One region of the Vallitalea maricola genome, then DNA from elsewhere that is predicted to be linked to it. Evidence: riboswitches for the same ligand, from Rfam matches in the RefSeq annotation. Region 1 holds a riboswitch; each other region holds the start of a gene.
The links. Region 1 has a riboswitch for cobalamin ahead of AACQ14_RS16795 (ABC transporter substrate-binding protein). Riboswitches for the same ligand answer to the same signal wherever they lie in the genome.
Positions count from the first base shown of each region.

Region 2: linked by a shared signal. The riboswitch ahead of AACQ14_RS21070 (ABC transporter substrate-binding protein) and the one ahead of AACQ14_RS16795 (ABC transporter substrate-binding protein) in region 1 are both predicted to bind cobalamin.
Region 3: linked by a shared signal. The riboswitch ahead of AACQ14_RS01040 (cobyric acid synthase) and the one ahead of AACQ14_RS16795 (ABC transporter substrate-binding protein) in region 1 are both predicted to bind cobalamin.
Region 4: linked by a shared signal. The riboswitch ahead of AACQ14_RS11150 (hypothetical protein) and the one ahead of AACQ14_RS16795 (ABC transporter substrate-binding protein) in region 1 are both predicted to bind cobalamin.

Region 1 is NZ_BTPU01000060.1:79,386-83,004, reverse strand. It holds gene AACQ14_RS16805 (ABC transporter ATP-binding protein) at 1-396, opposite strand, end outside; gene AACQ14_RS16800 (FecCD family ABC transporter permease) at 423-1,412, opposite strand; gene AACQ14_RS16795 (ABC transporter substrate-binding protein) at 1,405-2,580, opposite strand; cobalamin riboswitch at 2,981-3,214, opposite strand; gene AACQ14_RS16790 (amino acid ABC transporter ATP-binding protein) at 3,257-3,619, opposite strand, start outside.
Region 2 is NZ_BTPU01000088.1:1,556-5,174, forward strand. It holds gene AACQ14_RS21065 (FecCD family ABC transporter permease) at 1-362, opposite strand, end outside; gene AACQ14_RS21070 (ABC transporter substrate-binding protein) at 476-1,540, opposite strand; cobalamin riboswitch at 1,694-1,866, opposite strand; gene AACQ14_RS21075 (replication-associated recombination protein A) at 2,066-3,391, opposite strand.
Region 3 is NZ_BTPU01000003.1:2,759-6,377, forward strand. It holds gene AACQ14_RS01030 (magnesium chelatase subunit D family protein) at 1-532, shown strand, start outside; gene AACQ14_RS01035 (alpha/beta hydrolase) at 690-2,117, opposite strand; cobalamin riboswitch at 2,288-2,463, shown strand; gene AACQ14_RS01040 (cobyric acid synthase) at 2,664-3,619, shown strand, end outside.
Region 4 is NZ_BTPU01000033.1:6,168-9,786, reverse strand. It holds gene AACQ14_RS11150 (hypothetical protein) at 1-1,881, opposite strand, end outside; cobalamin riboswitch at 2,047-2,195, opposite strand; gene AACQ14_RS11145 (hypothetical protein) at 2,371-2,589, opposite strand; gene AACQ14_RS11140 (FadR/GntR family transcriptional regulator) at 2,844-3,548, shown strand.

The sequences.
Region 1 (3,619 bases):
ATCCTTCATATTAGTAGTTTCCAGAGCCCAATCAACTATATCGTTATCTTGTTCACTATCTCCCTTCCACCACTCTTTGTAAGCGTATCTCCCATATACTACCAGATTTCTTACTGTCACATCTGTATTACTACCATGTATCTGAGATAAAACAGCCATTTTTCTAGCTATCTGCTTGCTTTTGATACCAGATATATTTTCTCCATCTAAAAAAACTTTGCCCTTATTAGGCTTGATATTCCTTGATAATGTTCTCAATAATGTTGTTTTACCTGAACCATTAGGTCCTATTATTGCATAGATTTTACCCTTTCCTATATTTAGATTCAGGTCTTTTATAACTTGGTTCTCTTTATATTTAACTGATAAATTCTCAGCTCTTAGTATCTCTTCCATACAACCAACTCTCATCTATATGTATTTTAATCTTTTCTTAACAAATATAGAAAAAACGGTACTCCTAAGATTGCCATAACAATTCCCACTGGTATTTCAACAGGACTTAATACAGTACGAGCAAAAGTATCACTCAACATAACCACTGCTGCTCCCAATAATGATGAACCAGGAATTAAGTACTTATAATCATTACCAACCATAAGTCTGACACTATGAGGAATAATAAGACCAACAAATCCTAATAAACCAACTACTGATACTGCACTGGCAGCCAACATAGCCGCAACTGCCGTTAACCCGAAACGAACTAATTCAACATTAAGCCCCACACCTCTTGCAATATCATCACCTAGAATAAGTATATTAAGCTTTTCCGACATAAAAGATAGTATAATCAATCCTATAATGGTATATGGTAAAATTGTCCACAACTCAGGCCAGCTTCTAGCAGATAATCCACCGTTCATAAACATTAATGCACCATGTACTCTGTCGCTGAAGAATACCATCAATGCAGATATACCTGCTCCTAGCAAGGTTGATACTGCAACACCTGCAAGTATGACTCTTATTGGTTGTATACCACCTTTCCAAGATAATACATATATCATTATCGCTGCCCCCATTGCACCAACAAACGCAAATGGTGGAACCAGCATCTGATACTTTGGAAATAGTATCAATATGATTATCCCTGCAAGTCCAGCTCCTGATGATATACCAATAATACCTGGGTCAGCCAAGGGGTTCCGCATGACCCCTTGCAATATACACCCAGACAAAGCTAGATTAACTCCAACTAATCCTGCTACTATAGTTCTTGGTAATCTGATGTTCCATATTACCAATCTTTCAGCTGAACCATCATTGTTAATAATTACTTCTAATATTCTTTTCATAGAAACATTCATGCTTCCCTTAGCATTGCTTAATAAAAAAGCTATTATCAATAAAATTCCAAATGCTATGATAAATGCTATTTTATTACTATCTTTTGATATGGTTTTATTCATCTAAACCACCAAATACTTCAGGATATACACCTTTTGCCATATACTCAATGGCATCAACAAAGTCACAACCTGCATTGTATAAGAAGTATTTTTGTGGTAGATAAACTATATTTCCTTCTTTAACAGCTCTTAATTCTTTCCATACTAGGTCTTTTCCTAATTTTTCACTAATAACTTTTTTTGCATCTTCATCAGAACTTAACATACTTGTTACTAAGATTACATCTGGGTCTTTTTCAATAATATATTCCATACTGAAAGGTGTAGTTTCTCCACCCATTCCTTCTGGTGCACAACCTGCTGCTATATTTTCAAGTTTCAATATATCTGCTACATTCCCAGCTATGCTCTTTGGTAATTTTACTGACACATCTTTTGATGTAGCATATAGTATAACTACTTTTTTAGATTCCTCTGGTAATTTATCAACTAACTCTTTCTTTTCCTTTTCCATGTCGGCGATAACTTCTTCCGCTTTGTTTGATTCATCAATAATACGTCCTATTGCTCTAATATTGTCTATAACATCTTCATATGTTCTCATATGTAAAGCCAAAGCTTTTATTTTGCTTTGTTCTAGAACTGGAATAACTCCATTCTGTAAACCAAATTGAGCTATTACCAATTCTGGCTGTAATGCAACAATTTTTTCAATATCAGGATTATAAACTTTACCTACTACTGGTAATCCCTCTATATCCTTTGGATCTACAGGAGCACCACCGCCAGTCTCAGATGTACATATTGATTTACCTCCTAAATCACATAAGACTCCTAGAAAAGTACCTGATATTGCTGCTATTTTTTCTGGTTTCTTCTCTAAAGTTACTTCATTACCGTACATATCAGTAATAGTAACTGGATAGCCTTCACCTTCTGATACAGTAATTACAGCACCACCCATAGATGGCATTTTGCCTTCACCCATACCTTTTGGCATCTTCTTATCCATACCTTCTGGCATTTTTTTATCCATTTCTTTTGGCATCTTATCTTTCTCTTTAGCCATTTCGCCAGAATCTTTTTCTTGTGAGTTATCTTTTTCCATTCCATTTGACTCTACGCTAACTTCTTTCTTTTCTGTTTTCTTATCATTACTACACCCTGTAAAACTTAAAATGATCATACATCCTATTAAAGTAAATATGATAGCTAGTTTTTTATTCATCCTTTTTTTCCTCCATACAACATCAATTTTATTTGTCTTAGAATATAATTGGATTATTTAAACTGCAGTGTGAATACACATATTAATTTACTGCAATAAAAAATGCCCCTTAACTTCTGCAAGTTAAAAAGCATGAAAATCATCAATATAATTCTATATTTCCAATCTGCTATAATTTGGCTACCATTCCCTATATTACACACACCTACTCAAGCACTTTAAAAATACTTAGTTTGTATGTATATCAAAATATTTTCCACAATAAAACATTCTATGTAATGTTTCTATAGCATAAATAAGGGAAATTCCTGCCTACCTAATACAGCAAATATCTATTCACAAGATTATATCAAGTATTCCACACCCTCCGTCACTCGCAGAGTTTTCACTTCGTATAAGTGAAAGTGTTTTAGAGACAGGCAGGTTTTCTGACTTAGTTTCCTTGTAATTCTACCCCTTCCCATATTATTAAAGATTACTTCTTGATTTGATTACTTTCAAAGAAGTAACTTCTATTACTAATACAGTGGGTTAATGTAAAACTACTCCACATTACAGCGGCGTGACCGTTCAGGTTTTACACCTGATTCCCTATTATGCAATAAAAATTGCCACCTACTCCAATTATTCAATTTTTTTCTAGTTTAAAACATAAATCATAATATGTCAATGTTTATTAAATTTTCCACTCCAAAATCTTATCCAAGAAACTTATTAACTCCTTAGTTTTCGGCTCCCTAAAAAGTTTGCTACTTTTACCACTTTCTAAAATCGTATTCTCTGCTAAAAAAATGATTTTATCGCATGAATTCTTGGCAAAACCCATTTCATGAGTAACTATTATTGAATCTAATCCATCATTTTGGAATTCATTAAGCATGTCTAGAACCTCACCAGTATACTCAGGGTCTAGCGCAGACGTAGGTTCATCCAATAATAGCAGTTTTGGTTTAATAGCCACCGCTCTAGCTATAGATATCCTTTGCTGCTGTCCACCGGATAGTTGTGACGGATATTTATCCTTTTCCCTTGATAATCC
Region 2 (3,619 bases), on a different contig from region 1:
AAATTAAATATAAGTCCAATTGTTGCACCCAGTGCTGCACCTGATGAGATACCTAGTACAAAAGGGTCTGCCATTGGATTCTTGAAAACTCCTTGAAAAGAGCAACCAACAACAGCTAACGCTCCTCCAGTAAATAATGCAAGTATTATTCTAGGCAGCCTTAAGTCAGCTATTATTTTTATATGTGATTCCTTAATACCATCAAGGGAAATCAATTCATTAATAAATGGAATTTTACTTAATAATATTTTACTGCTGTCAACAAAATCTATTCTGACAGAACCAAATCCACATGCAATAATAACTACTGCTATAAGTACTAATAAACTTATTATAATATTACTTTTTCTAAATATCTTCATAGTTTTAACCTGCTTTACTTTAGTATGTCATTTCTATTTATAACACAGTAAGCCTATGTTTATATTTAACATAGACTTACTTTAAAGTATACTCTATTTCTAATATCTTTACATTATTTAATAGCGTCTGGATGAATTATTTTCACTAAATTAGTTAATCCATCAACTATTCTTGGTCCTTGTCTAAAGAATAGATTTTCATCTATTTCGTATAATCTGCCTTCTTTGACAGCAGTTAAATCTTTATATCCTTCTAATGATTCTAACGTAGTTTTAGTATCATACTTATCTGAACATATTATAATTTGTGGGTCTTTATCAACTATCTGCTCAATGCTATAAGCCCAACCTGTAGCATCTTTCGCTATATTATCAGCTCCGGCCAAAGCCATGGCTTCACTTAAGAAAGTATCTCCAGTAGCTGTAAAATCTCCACCTTCTCCATATCCTACTACAAAATATGTTGTTGGTTTTTCTTTTCCTTCTATGGCTGTTTGGATTTCTGCTACTTTATCTTTCATACTAGTTACTAATTCATTCGCTTCTTCTTTTTTATTAATAACTTCACCGAGTGTATTTATATAACCGTATACTCCCTCAAAGCTTTCATTCCAAGAAAGTGATAAAACAGTGATACCTTGTTCTTGTAACTTAGCTACAGCATCATCTTTTACATGAGCAGATGTAACTACAACATCAGGGTTAAGATCTACTACTCTCTCAATATTAAATTCTTCTAAACTACCGATTGATTCTATATTCGCTACTTCACTTGGATAGTCACAAAAATCTGTTCTACCAATGATTTTATGTCCTGCTCCTAGAGCAAATATTGTTTCTGTAAATTCTGGTGAAATTGAAACTACAGTTTTTGGTTCTTTCTCAATTGTTATTTCCTTACCGTATTTATCTGTTATAGTTAATGGATATACATCTGATTCGCTACTAGTGTCTTTTTCATCTTCATTACTAGTGGTTTCATCTTTCTTATCATTAGTATCCTTATCTTCGTTAGTATTTTTGTCTTCATCAGTCTTTGATGTTTCATCTTTCTCTACTTGATTCTCTTGATTGTATGTATCTTCCTTTGGTGTCTTCTTGCCGCCACAAGCAGCTAAACTAAAAACAAGTACTGAAATTAACATAGTTGTCAGTAACAGCTTTAATATTTTTTTCATTCTCTAAACCTCCATAATATCTTCTTTAATAAGAAAAGTGATTAACACTCGGTATACTCATGCAGCATTTTCTATTTATAAGCAACAAAAAACTGTGCTAAGGCACAGTCAGATTACAAATAAATATATGAATCTACACTCTCCCACCGAAAGCTTAAAACTTATAAAAAGGCAGGTCTCCTGGCTTATGGCTTAACTTACTCTCTAGTCTTCTCAGTTTCCCAATGACATTTTAGATTTCATACCATTTACAGTAGCGGGGGCTGCAGTGGCATCTAACCACTTTCCCTTTTAACTCAACGAGTACCTTTTTATCTATTAAATTTTAGTATCTTATGTTATATATAAATATATCCAAAGATAATTTTATTATATACTTTAATATAAATATGTCAAGATAAAACTAGCTATTTGAGTTTTCCATTTTTTATCTAGATTAGATTATATTGCAAGTAAGTCAGAAAAAGTGTTTTGTTCTGACTTGGCATAATATTTTATTATATAAAAATAATGTAATTGGGAAAACTATTCAGCCTTCCCCTTTATTTTCTTGAAATGCTCTACAATTTTCTTTTCATACCCTTGGTCAGTAGGGTTATAATATATCTCATCCACAAGTTCATCTGGTAAATATTGCTGTTCTACATAGTGATTTTCATAGTCATGGGCATATTTATATCCTGTTCCATGACCTAGTTTTTTTGCACCACTATAATGGCTGTCTTTCAGATAAGATGGTATTGTGGTAATCTGTACTCTCTTTACATCTTCCAATGCCTTATCAATAGCTAAATAGGCAGCGTTACTTTTTGGAGCACAAGCAACATATGTTGCTGCCTGAGATAATATTATCCTACCTTCGGGCATACCTATGAAATTAACTGCATCAGCAGCAGCCATTGCAACTTGTATCGCCATAGGATCAGCATTTCCTACATCCTCGGCAGCACATATAACAATTCTTCTCGCTATGAATTTTGGGTCTTCTCCTGCATAAATCATTCTTGCAAGATAATAGACAGCTGCATTCGGATCTGAACCTCTCATACTTTTTATGAACGCTGATATAGTATCATAATGATTATCTCCGTTTTTATCATAATTGATAACTCTTTTTTGTATACATTCAGATGCTACGTTTATATCTATCTTGATTATACCGTCTTCATCAGGCTCAGTCGTAAGAACCCCTAATTCTATAGCATTAAGAGCTGCTCTTGCATCTCCATTAGCTCTATCGGACAAGAACTCTATAGCTTCTTCATTGATACTGGCATTAAAATTACCTAGTCCTTTTTCTTTATCCTCAATGGCTCTCATTATAAGCTTTCGAATATCTTTGTTTTCCAAAGGCTTTAGTTCAAATACTCTAGACCTTGATACAAGAGCACTGTTTACCTCAAAATAAGGATTTTCTGTAGTAGCACCAATAAGTGTTACCGTACCATCTTCAACATATGGCAGAAGTGCATCCTGCTGAGCTTTATTAAATCTATGAATTTCATCAATGAATAGGATAGTGCTTCCCAAAGTCATTCCTAGTCTGTTCTTAGCTTCATTTACTACTTTTTCAATATCTTTCTTGCCAGAAATAGTTGCGTTTAATTGAACAAATTCAGCTTTTGTGGTGTTTGCTATCACTTTTGCAAGGGTAGTTTTCCCTGTTCCAGGTGGTCCATAGAAAATGAGTGAACCTAGCTTGTCTGCTTTTATGGCTCTATATAATAATTTACCTTTTCCTATTATATGTTCTTGCCCTACTACCTCTTCTATAGATGTTGGTCGTAGTCTAGCAGCTAATGGGGATTCAGTTTCTAGAGTTTTCTCTCTCATCATATCAAATAAATCCATATCTATCTCCTCTGTCATCTATACTAATCATAATTTTTTTTATGTAATCTTCTATTAGAAACTAATTTATTAAGCTATTTATTCATTATATCATACAAGATTATATTTTAAACACTAACTCTTATGATTTTTCATTGATATTATTAGTTTTAATTTTTTAGTATATGATAGAGAGGTAAAAGTACGATATATATTATATGTTCAACTAAGAATTTTGTTCATAGCATA
Region 3 (3,619 bases), on a different contig from region 1:
TGTAGTTGATGCAAGTGGTTCTATGGGAACAAAACAACGAATGAGGGCTGTAAAGTCAGCAATCATTTCAATGTTGAATGATGCTTATCAGAAGAGGGATAAAGTAGGGATGATTGCTTTTAGAAAAAATAAGGCTGAAGTTCTACTTCAAATAACAAAAAGTGTAGATATGGCAGATAAGCGGCTGAAGAATATACCTACAGGTGGGAAAACCCCTTTAGCTTCTGGTTTATATGCAGCTTATGAATTGCTAAAATCTTATAAGGTAAAAGAACCGGATATGGAGCCTTTGATAGTACTCGTCACAGATGGCAAAGCCAATGTCTCATTGAACAATGGTAAGCCTATAGATGATGCCTTACATATGGCTGGGATAATAAGAAATGAAGGTATACAAACTATGGTTATAGATACTGAAAGTGGTTTTATTCAATTAGGGTTAGGTAAAAAATTATCAGATGAAATTAATGGAGAGTATTATAAATTGGAAGATTTGAGAGCAAAAGAATTAACCAGCATTGTTAAAGGATAAGGGAGTTACAATTAAATTCAAGTTTTTTATTATTATTTAATATATTATAATTACATAACAAGTATGTATAGGTTAAGAGATTAATAATAATAAAGACTCTGTTTAAGTTGAAGATTAATTAAACAGAGCCTTTATTATGAAAGTTTCATATATAATATTAGTTTGAGTTATTTAGGAGAATCCATTCTGAAATATCATCAATAACATTATTATCCACCTTAGAAGGTATAAAATATTCATCAGGATTAGGGGTACCTTCACCTTTTATGAACAGATGATTAAGTCCGTCATATAATTTCATTGTTACATTATCTTTTGACTCCAAGCTTTCTTTCCACATATTAAAGTCTTCTAAAGTAACTTGATAATCTCTTTTACCTTGTAAAAATAGCATTGGTTTAGTAATATCTTTTGCAACTATAGTAGGTTTATAATCTTTTAGATCAAGGTAATAAGCTTTGCCTACTCCACCCAAATCTGCTGATGTATAATTACTGGACTCATCAATATTTTTTACTTTATCATAAACACTCCTATAATAATTAATTTGTTGTTGTTCTTCATCAGTAATCTTACCATCTAGATTAGATAAATAAGGTATTTGATATACCAATAAATCTTCCAAAGGTCTAGCAGGACCAGCAAATACAATATAACCGCTTGCATCTGGAATCTCATTAGCTATACGAGGCATCAAGTAACCACTGAGACTATGACCAAGTACATAAACACCCGTAGCATTAATATCTTTGTTATCAAGAATATAATTGTATGCATATACCACATCATCTATGGTTTCATCATAAACGGTCAATTTCTCTTGTTCTGATATCCATTTATCACGGTGAGCAAATACTCTTTTATCATATCTAAGAACTCCAATACCTTTACTTGCAAGTCCGAATGCAATATCTCTAAATGGCTTATTAGGTCCTACAGTTTCATCTTTATCTTGTGGTCCGGAACCATGTGCAAGAATGACAATAGGATATTTATCTTTATCTTTTGGAATAGTTAACAATCCAGGAAGTCTGTACTCTTCTTCACCAAATTCCACAGGTATTTCTTTAACATTTTCAGGAACACTTACTTCTTTTACATCCTGAGCTGGTGTTAAGGAAAAATTTTCAATAACCTTATCTTGGTTAAATGATACAGTACAGTTGATATTGGATTTACTATACTTATTTGTTATAATAACTATTTTATTATTATCTTTTTCTACTACTTTTGTGGATAATACTTCTTCAAACTCACCAGCTAAACCATTAATCTGACTATCTGCTGATTTTAACATTTCTACATTAATTATCTGTTTTAATTTAGCAGAATAATTAAAGTTGTTACTAATGAATTCAAAATCTTTATCCATAAAAGCATTATTGAGGCTTGTAGCAATTTCCTTTTCGGTACCATCTACCAATGCTTCATTATCTGATTGACCTGTATCAGATGTATCATCTTTTATATCTGATTGTTCATCATTAATTACGTTTTTGGTATCTTCATTATTTTCTTGTTCAGTCCCTTTGCAACCAACTAATATCATTGCAATTATTGTTAATGAAATAATAAATCTTTTCATGTTTATATCACTCCTTATGTGCTTATTAGATTATTAGACAAACATCTAAATGATTTTACTTGAGTATAATCCAAAAACTTAATTATGTCAAGTTATTGATTTTATATTTATTATAGAATATAATGATTCCATATATATAATTTAATATATGCTCACCATTATTATTTATAATATGTAAAAGTGAGTAAAGTAATCTATATTTATAAGGAAACTGGTGAAAATCCAGTACAGCCACCGCTACTGTATTTACTACTAATGCAATAAAAGCCACTGAATCAGCATTTGGGAAGGCATTGCATTAGGCTAATGTATAAGTCAGGATACTTATTTGGATTACTATGTATATTAAATCCAGATTGCGTGTGGAGATATGGGTTTGTTTTAATGTATATTTATGGTACATAAATCAATTCTGATAAACATTTCTGCAAACATTATCCCCCATTGGAAACAAAAAAATGTAAGTTCCATATTACAATCAATAACTTGATAAAATATAAAAAGTACTAAATAAAATGCATCTATAATAAAAAATGGAGTGATAAAATGAATAATATTATGTTTCAGGGAACAGCTTCTACCGTTGGTAAAAGTATACTTACTGCTGCTTTGTGCAGAATTTTAAATGATGATGGAATTAGTGTAGCTCCATTCAAATCACAAAATATGGCGCTAAATTCTTTTGTAACAGAAGACGGGAACGAAATGGGCAGAGCTCAAGTTGTACAAGCTGAAGCCGCTCGTATAAAACCTACTGTCGAAATGAATCCAATCCTACTAAAACCAACAAGTGATGTTGGAAGTCAAGTAATATTGAATGGTAAAATATTCAAGAATATGTGTGCAAAAGATTACTTTGGTACAAAAGCCGGATTAAAAGACCATATAGTAGAGGCTTACAACAAGTTACAATCCAAGTATGATGTCATTGTATTAGAAGGAGCAGGAAGTCCAGCAGAAATTAATCTTAGGGAAAATGATATAGTCAACATGGGTATGGCTGAAATGGTAGACGCTCCAGTAATTCTTATTGGTGACATTGATAAAGGTGGTGTATTTGCCTCAATCTATGGAACAGTCATGCTTCTTGAACCGGAAGAAAGAAAAAGAATCAAAGGATACATAATAAACAAATTCAGAGGTGACGAAAAAATTCTCCAGCCAGGCATAGATATGTTCTATGAAAAACTACAAATACCATGTCTAGGAGTCATTCCCTTTGAACCATTAAAAATAGATGATGAAGACAGCGTTACAGAAAGATTTGATAGAAAAGCAGAAGGAGACATCATAATTGGAGTACTCCGTTTACCATACATGTCCAATTTCACGGATTTCACTGTCTTCGAATTAGAAGAAGGAGTATCCGTAAGATATATAAAAGAAACCGAAGATTTTGAAGGCATAGACCTATTAGTCATCCCAGGAAGTAAAAATACCCTCAAAGATATGGAATACATACATAATTCATCCCTAAAAGCAGGTATCTACAGAGCTCACAG
Region 4 (3,619 bases), on a different contig from region 1:
ACCGCCTGTGCCATCTATATAAGTATTATAATCTGAACTTGAACTAAGTGAAGCTACTCCATAAGGATTATATGCTATTGATTTATCTCCACTACTATTAGGGTGAACATCACAATAACCGAAGCCAAAACCAGTTGTTGTAGTAGCTGTAATGCCACCAAGCATTGTACCTGTTATTGTTAACTTATTTTGTGAATCATTATAGTCTGCAAATGACAATTGGTTTGTCTTATCTAAAGCAAGGTTTCCGTTTCTTCCGGTAAAGTAGTTACAATTAAGTGGGAACCAGCTGTGATTATGGAAAGTATTTTTTGTAATTGTACCAGTTTCACTACCAGTATAATTAACAGAATCCAATGTTCCAAGATTATTACCTGCTGTTGTATGTGTTATATTATCATTAGGATTAGGATTTTCATAAGTTAAACTAAAGTTCTTTTTTGTACTGTTTTCATAATATAAAGAACCTGCTATATCATACCAAGTATCAGGATTTCCTTCACTATCAGCCTGAGCTACTTGAATACAACCTGGTTCAGAATTATTCCAGAAAGCATTACCATATACTATAAAATCCACACCATATTTATTATTAGGGTCGTTATCAATATTTTTCATATCAAATACTGTGTATCCACCAAAAAATCCTAGTGATACACCTGTAGATGCAACATTATCTGCTAATAGTTTAATACCATCTGTACCTGAAAGATAGATGTCTCCCCATCCACCAACAGTTATACCTTCATTAGTAAACTGACCAGGAGCAGGTAAAAATGCGTAAACAGATGGATCTCCTGCAACTATAGGAGCATCACAAGTGAAGACAAAATCATATGTTCTCTCTGCACCATTTTTTGCAACTTTGATTGAGAAACTATGGTTTCCTGCTGTACTTGCAGAAATTACATTACCTGCAAATGAAATATCCGAGTCAGTAGTACTATAAGATATTGTTGCATCACTTGCCATAGCAACAGGTTCTATAGTGAAAGTAGCTGGAATAATGTCACTACCTGTAGTAGATATCAAAGTATAGCTTGGTACATAGGGATCAAAAGGAACAGATACTGCTACACTTTCATTAAAAGTTACTTTGCTAAGAAGTATATCATTATTAATAGAAGCATCAATGATAATTTCTCCCAAAGCTACTTTTTCGGTAGCTTTCACAGCATTATCTGAACCATTTAATGCATTTACTGCATTACTTGTATTAATACCAAAGGAATCAGCAATAGCTATAACTTTTTCTAATCCTTCGTTTAGCTGTGTTGTATAAGCATCATAATTAGCTACAACTTCTATAGGCATATAAGTACTAATACCGCCAGTACTTTTCATTTCAATACCAGCATAATCTGATAGCTTGACTGGAGTTGTTAATGGAGTACTTGAGTTTTTAGGATTAACTGCTACATTTGCATCTCTAACAAATGGTACAGACATGTTAATACTTTTTTCTAAACCTTTCCAAGTATATTCTTTACCATCTAGAACTTTAATTTTACCATCTACAATTATTAAACTATAATCACTAATTGTAGCTAGTACATCCGTTTGATAGTTATCTATTGTGTAATATTGTATATATGCATTATCTGGAACGATACAACTACCAGGTGCTACATCTCCCATTTTTCCGTTAATTTCATATAATACTGTCCATGGATAGCTTTGACCTGTAATACGAGTATATATACTTTCTACTGTGTCACCATCTTGTGTAGTTACTGTAGGATTTGGATTTGCCGCACCAGATAAATAAACTTCTACATTTGTAGGTGCTGCTGCTTTTGCAGTAAGAGGCATCATTGTAAGGATCATTGCCACTGCAAGTAAGATTGCACAACTTTTTCTTTTGCTTCTTGATAAAATCATTTTCTTTCCTCCTCGAATTTTGCTTACTTAGTCATATGTTCCGTGCACTAAAAAGGACACTCCTACGAGCGCCCTGACATACTTGGTTTAGAACATAAAGATTCCACCTATTTATGCCTTCCAACCTCAGGGATTTGCATTACATTTTAACAAACAGAGTGAGAATATCCCGACTTAGCCATTTGCCACTTACACTGTGGTTTTCCTACTAAAACACCTTCCCGATTATTTCACAAGTAAAATGAAATTCTCAGTGGTATATTGTCCTTTCGTTGGCATTACGGTTGCTGAGACAGTGTCGGATTTTCACCGAAGAATATATAATATTCACTCACAACTAATTATTGTGACCTTCCTCTCAAACTGCCTTTATTAAATTTTTTTGTAAATACCTACAGTAGTACACTCGATACATATACTATTAGGTCCAAGAAAAAGCAAATTAGTATTTTCTGTTTCTCGACAGCTACATTGTAACATTTTGTTTGATTAATGTAAATAGTTATTATGATATATTTTAACTATTAAAAATTTTATCTGTTCTATAAAATCTTCTCCGTACTGTGGAATTACATAATATCTTATGTACATACCTGCTTTTTCACTTTCGAATTTACATTCCTCAACAAAAAATTCATAAAAATCATTTGCATTACTAACAATGACATTATCATTTAAAGCAAGCATCTCTTTCAGTATAGTTAGCATCAATAATTGCTGATTATTGCATAAAAACTTCCTCCTCATATTTTTGTAATATCTTTTAATAAGATTATCTTAATCCTATCTATTTAATAATTTTATAAAATTATGAGCATGTTTTCTATGGATTGTTTTCCTTATAGGTTAAATATTTTTACATTCTATTCATTCTTAATATTTTCTTTAATTACTTTACATATTAAATTGAATATAATAAAATATTATTTAATATCCATTCAGGATAAATATTATATTTAGAGGTGATTAATATTTTTTCTCCAGTAAAAAATAAGAAGATATATGAATATGTTATTGAACAGATCCAAAAGATGATTTTAGATGGTACGCTAAAAGAAGGTGATCGTCTACCTGCTGAAAGAGAATTAACTGAACTGTTAGGTGTTAGTAGAACTTCAGTAAGAGAAGCCATAAGAGCTTTAGAAGTTATTGGTTTAGTTGAAAGTAGACAAGGTGAAGGTAATTTTATTAGCGCAAACGCCTCTATTACTCTTCTTGAACCATTATCAGTTAAATTTATGTTAAGTAAAGGTAATACAAAAGAAATACTTGAACTTAGAAGATTATTAGAATTAGAAACCGCTTTTTTAGCTGCTAAGAAAGCTACAGAAAAAGATATTCAAGAATTACAAATATTAATTACTAAACTTAGCACAACTGATAATGAGGATCTATGTGCCAAAATTGATAAAGAGTTTCACTATAAGATATCAGAAATAGCAGACAATAGTTTAATTATAAATATATTGCTTTCTGTACAATACTTAATGGAAGCATCTATAATTGATGCAAGAGAAATGATATTGAAAAATCCAGAACAAAAAGATTTACTTGTTAAGCAACATGAGAATATATATAATTCAATTAAATCTCATAATCCCGAAGAAGCTCAAAATGCTATGAGAGAACATTTGGCATTTGTAAATAAAACACCTAAGAGCTCTTGATTAATATGTAATATCGTGATATTATATTTTTTAATATTGGTATGACCATTATACCACCATTATATAAATAC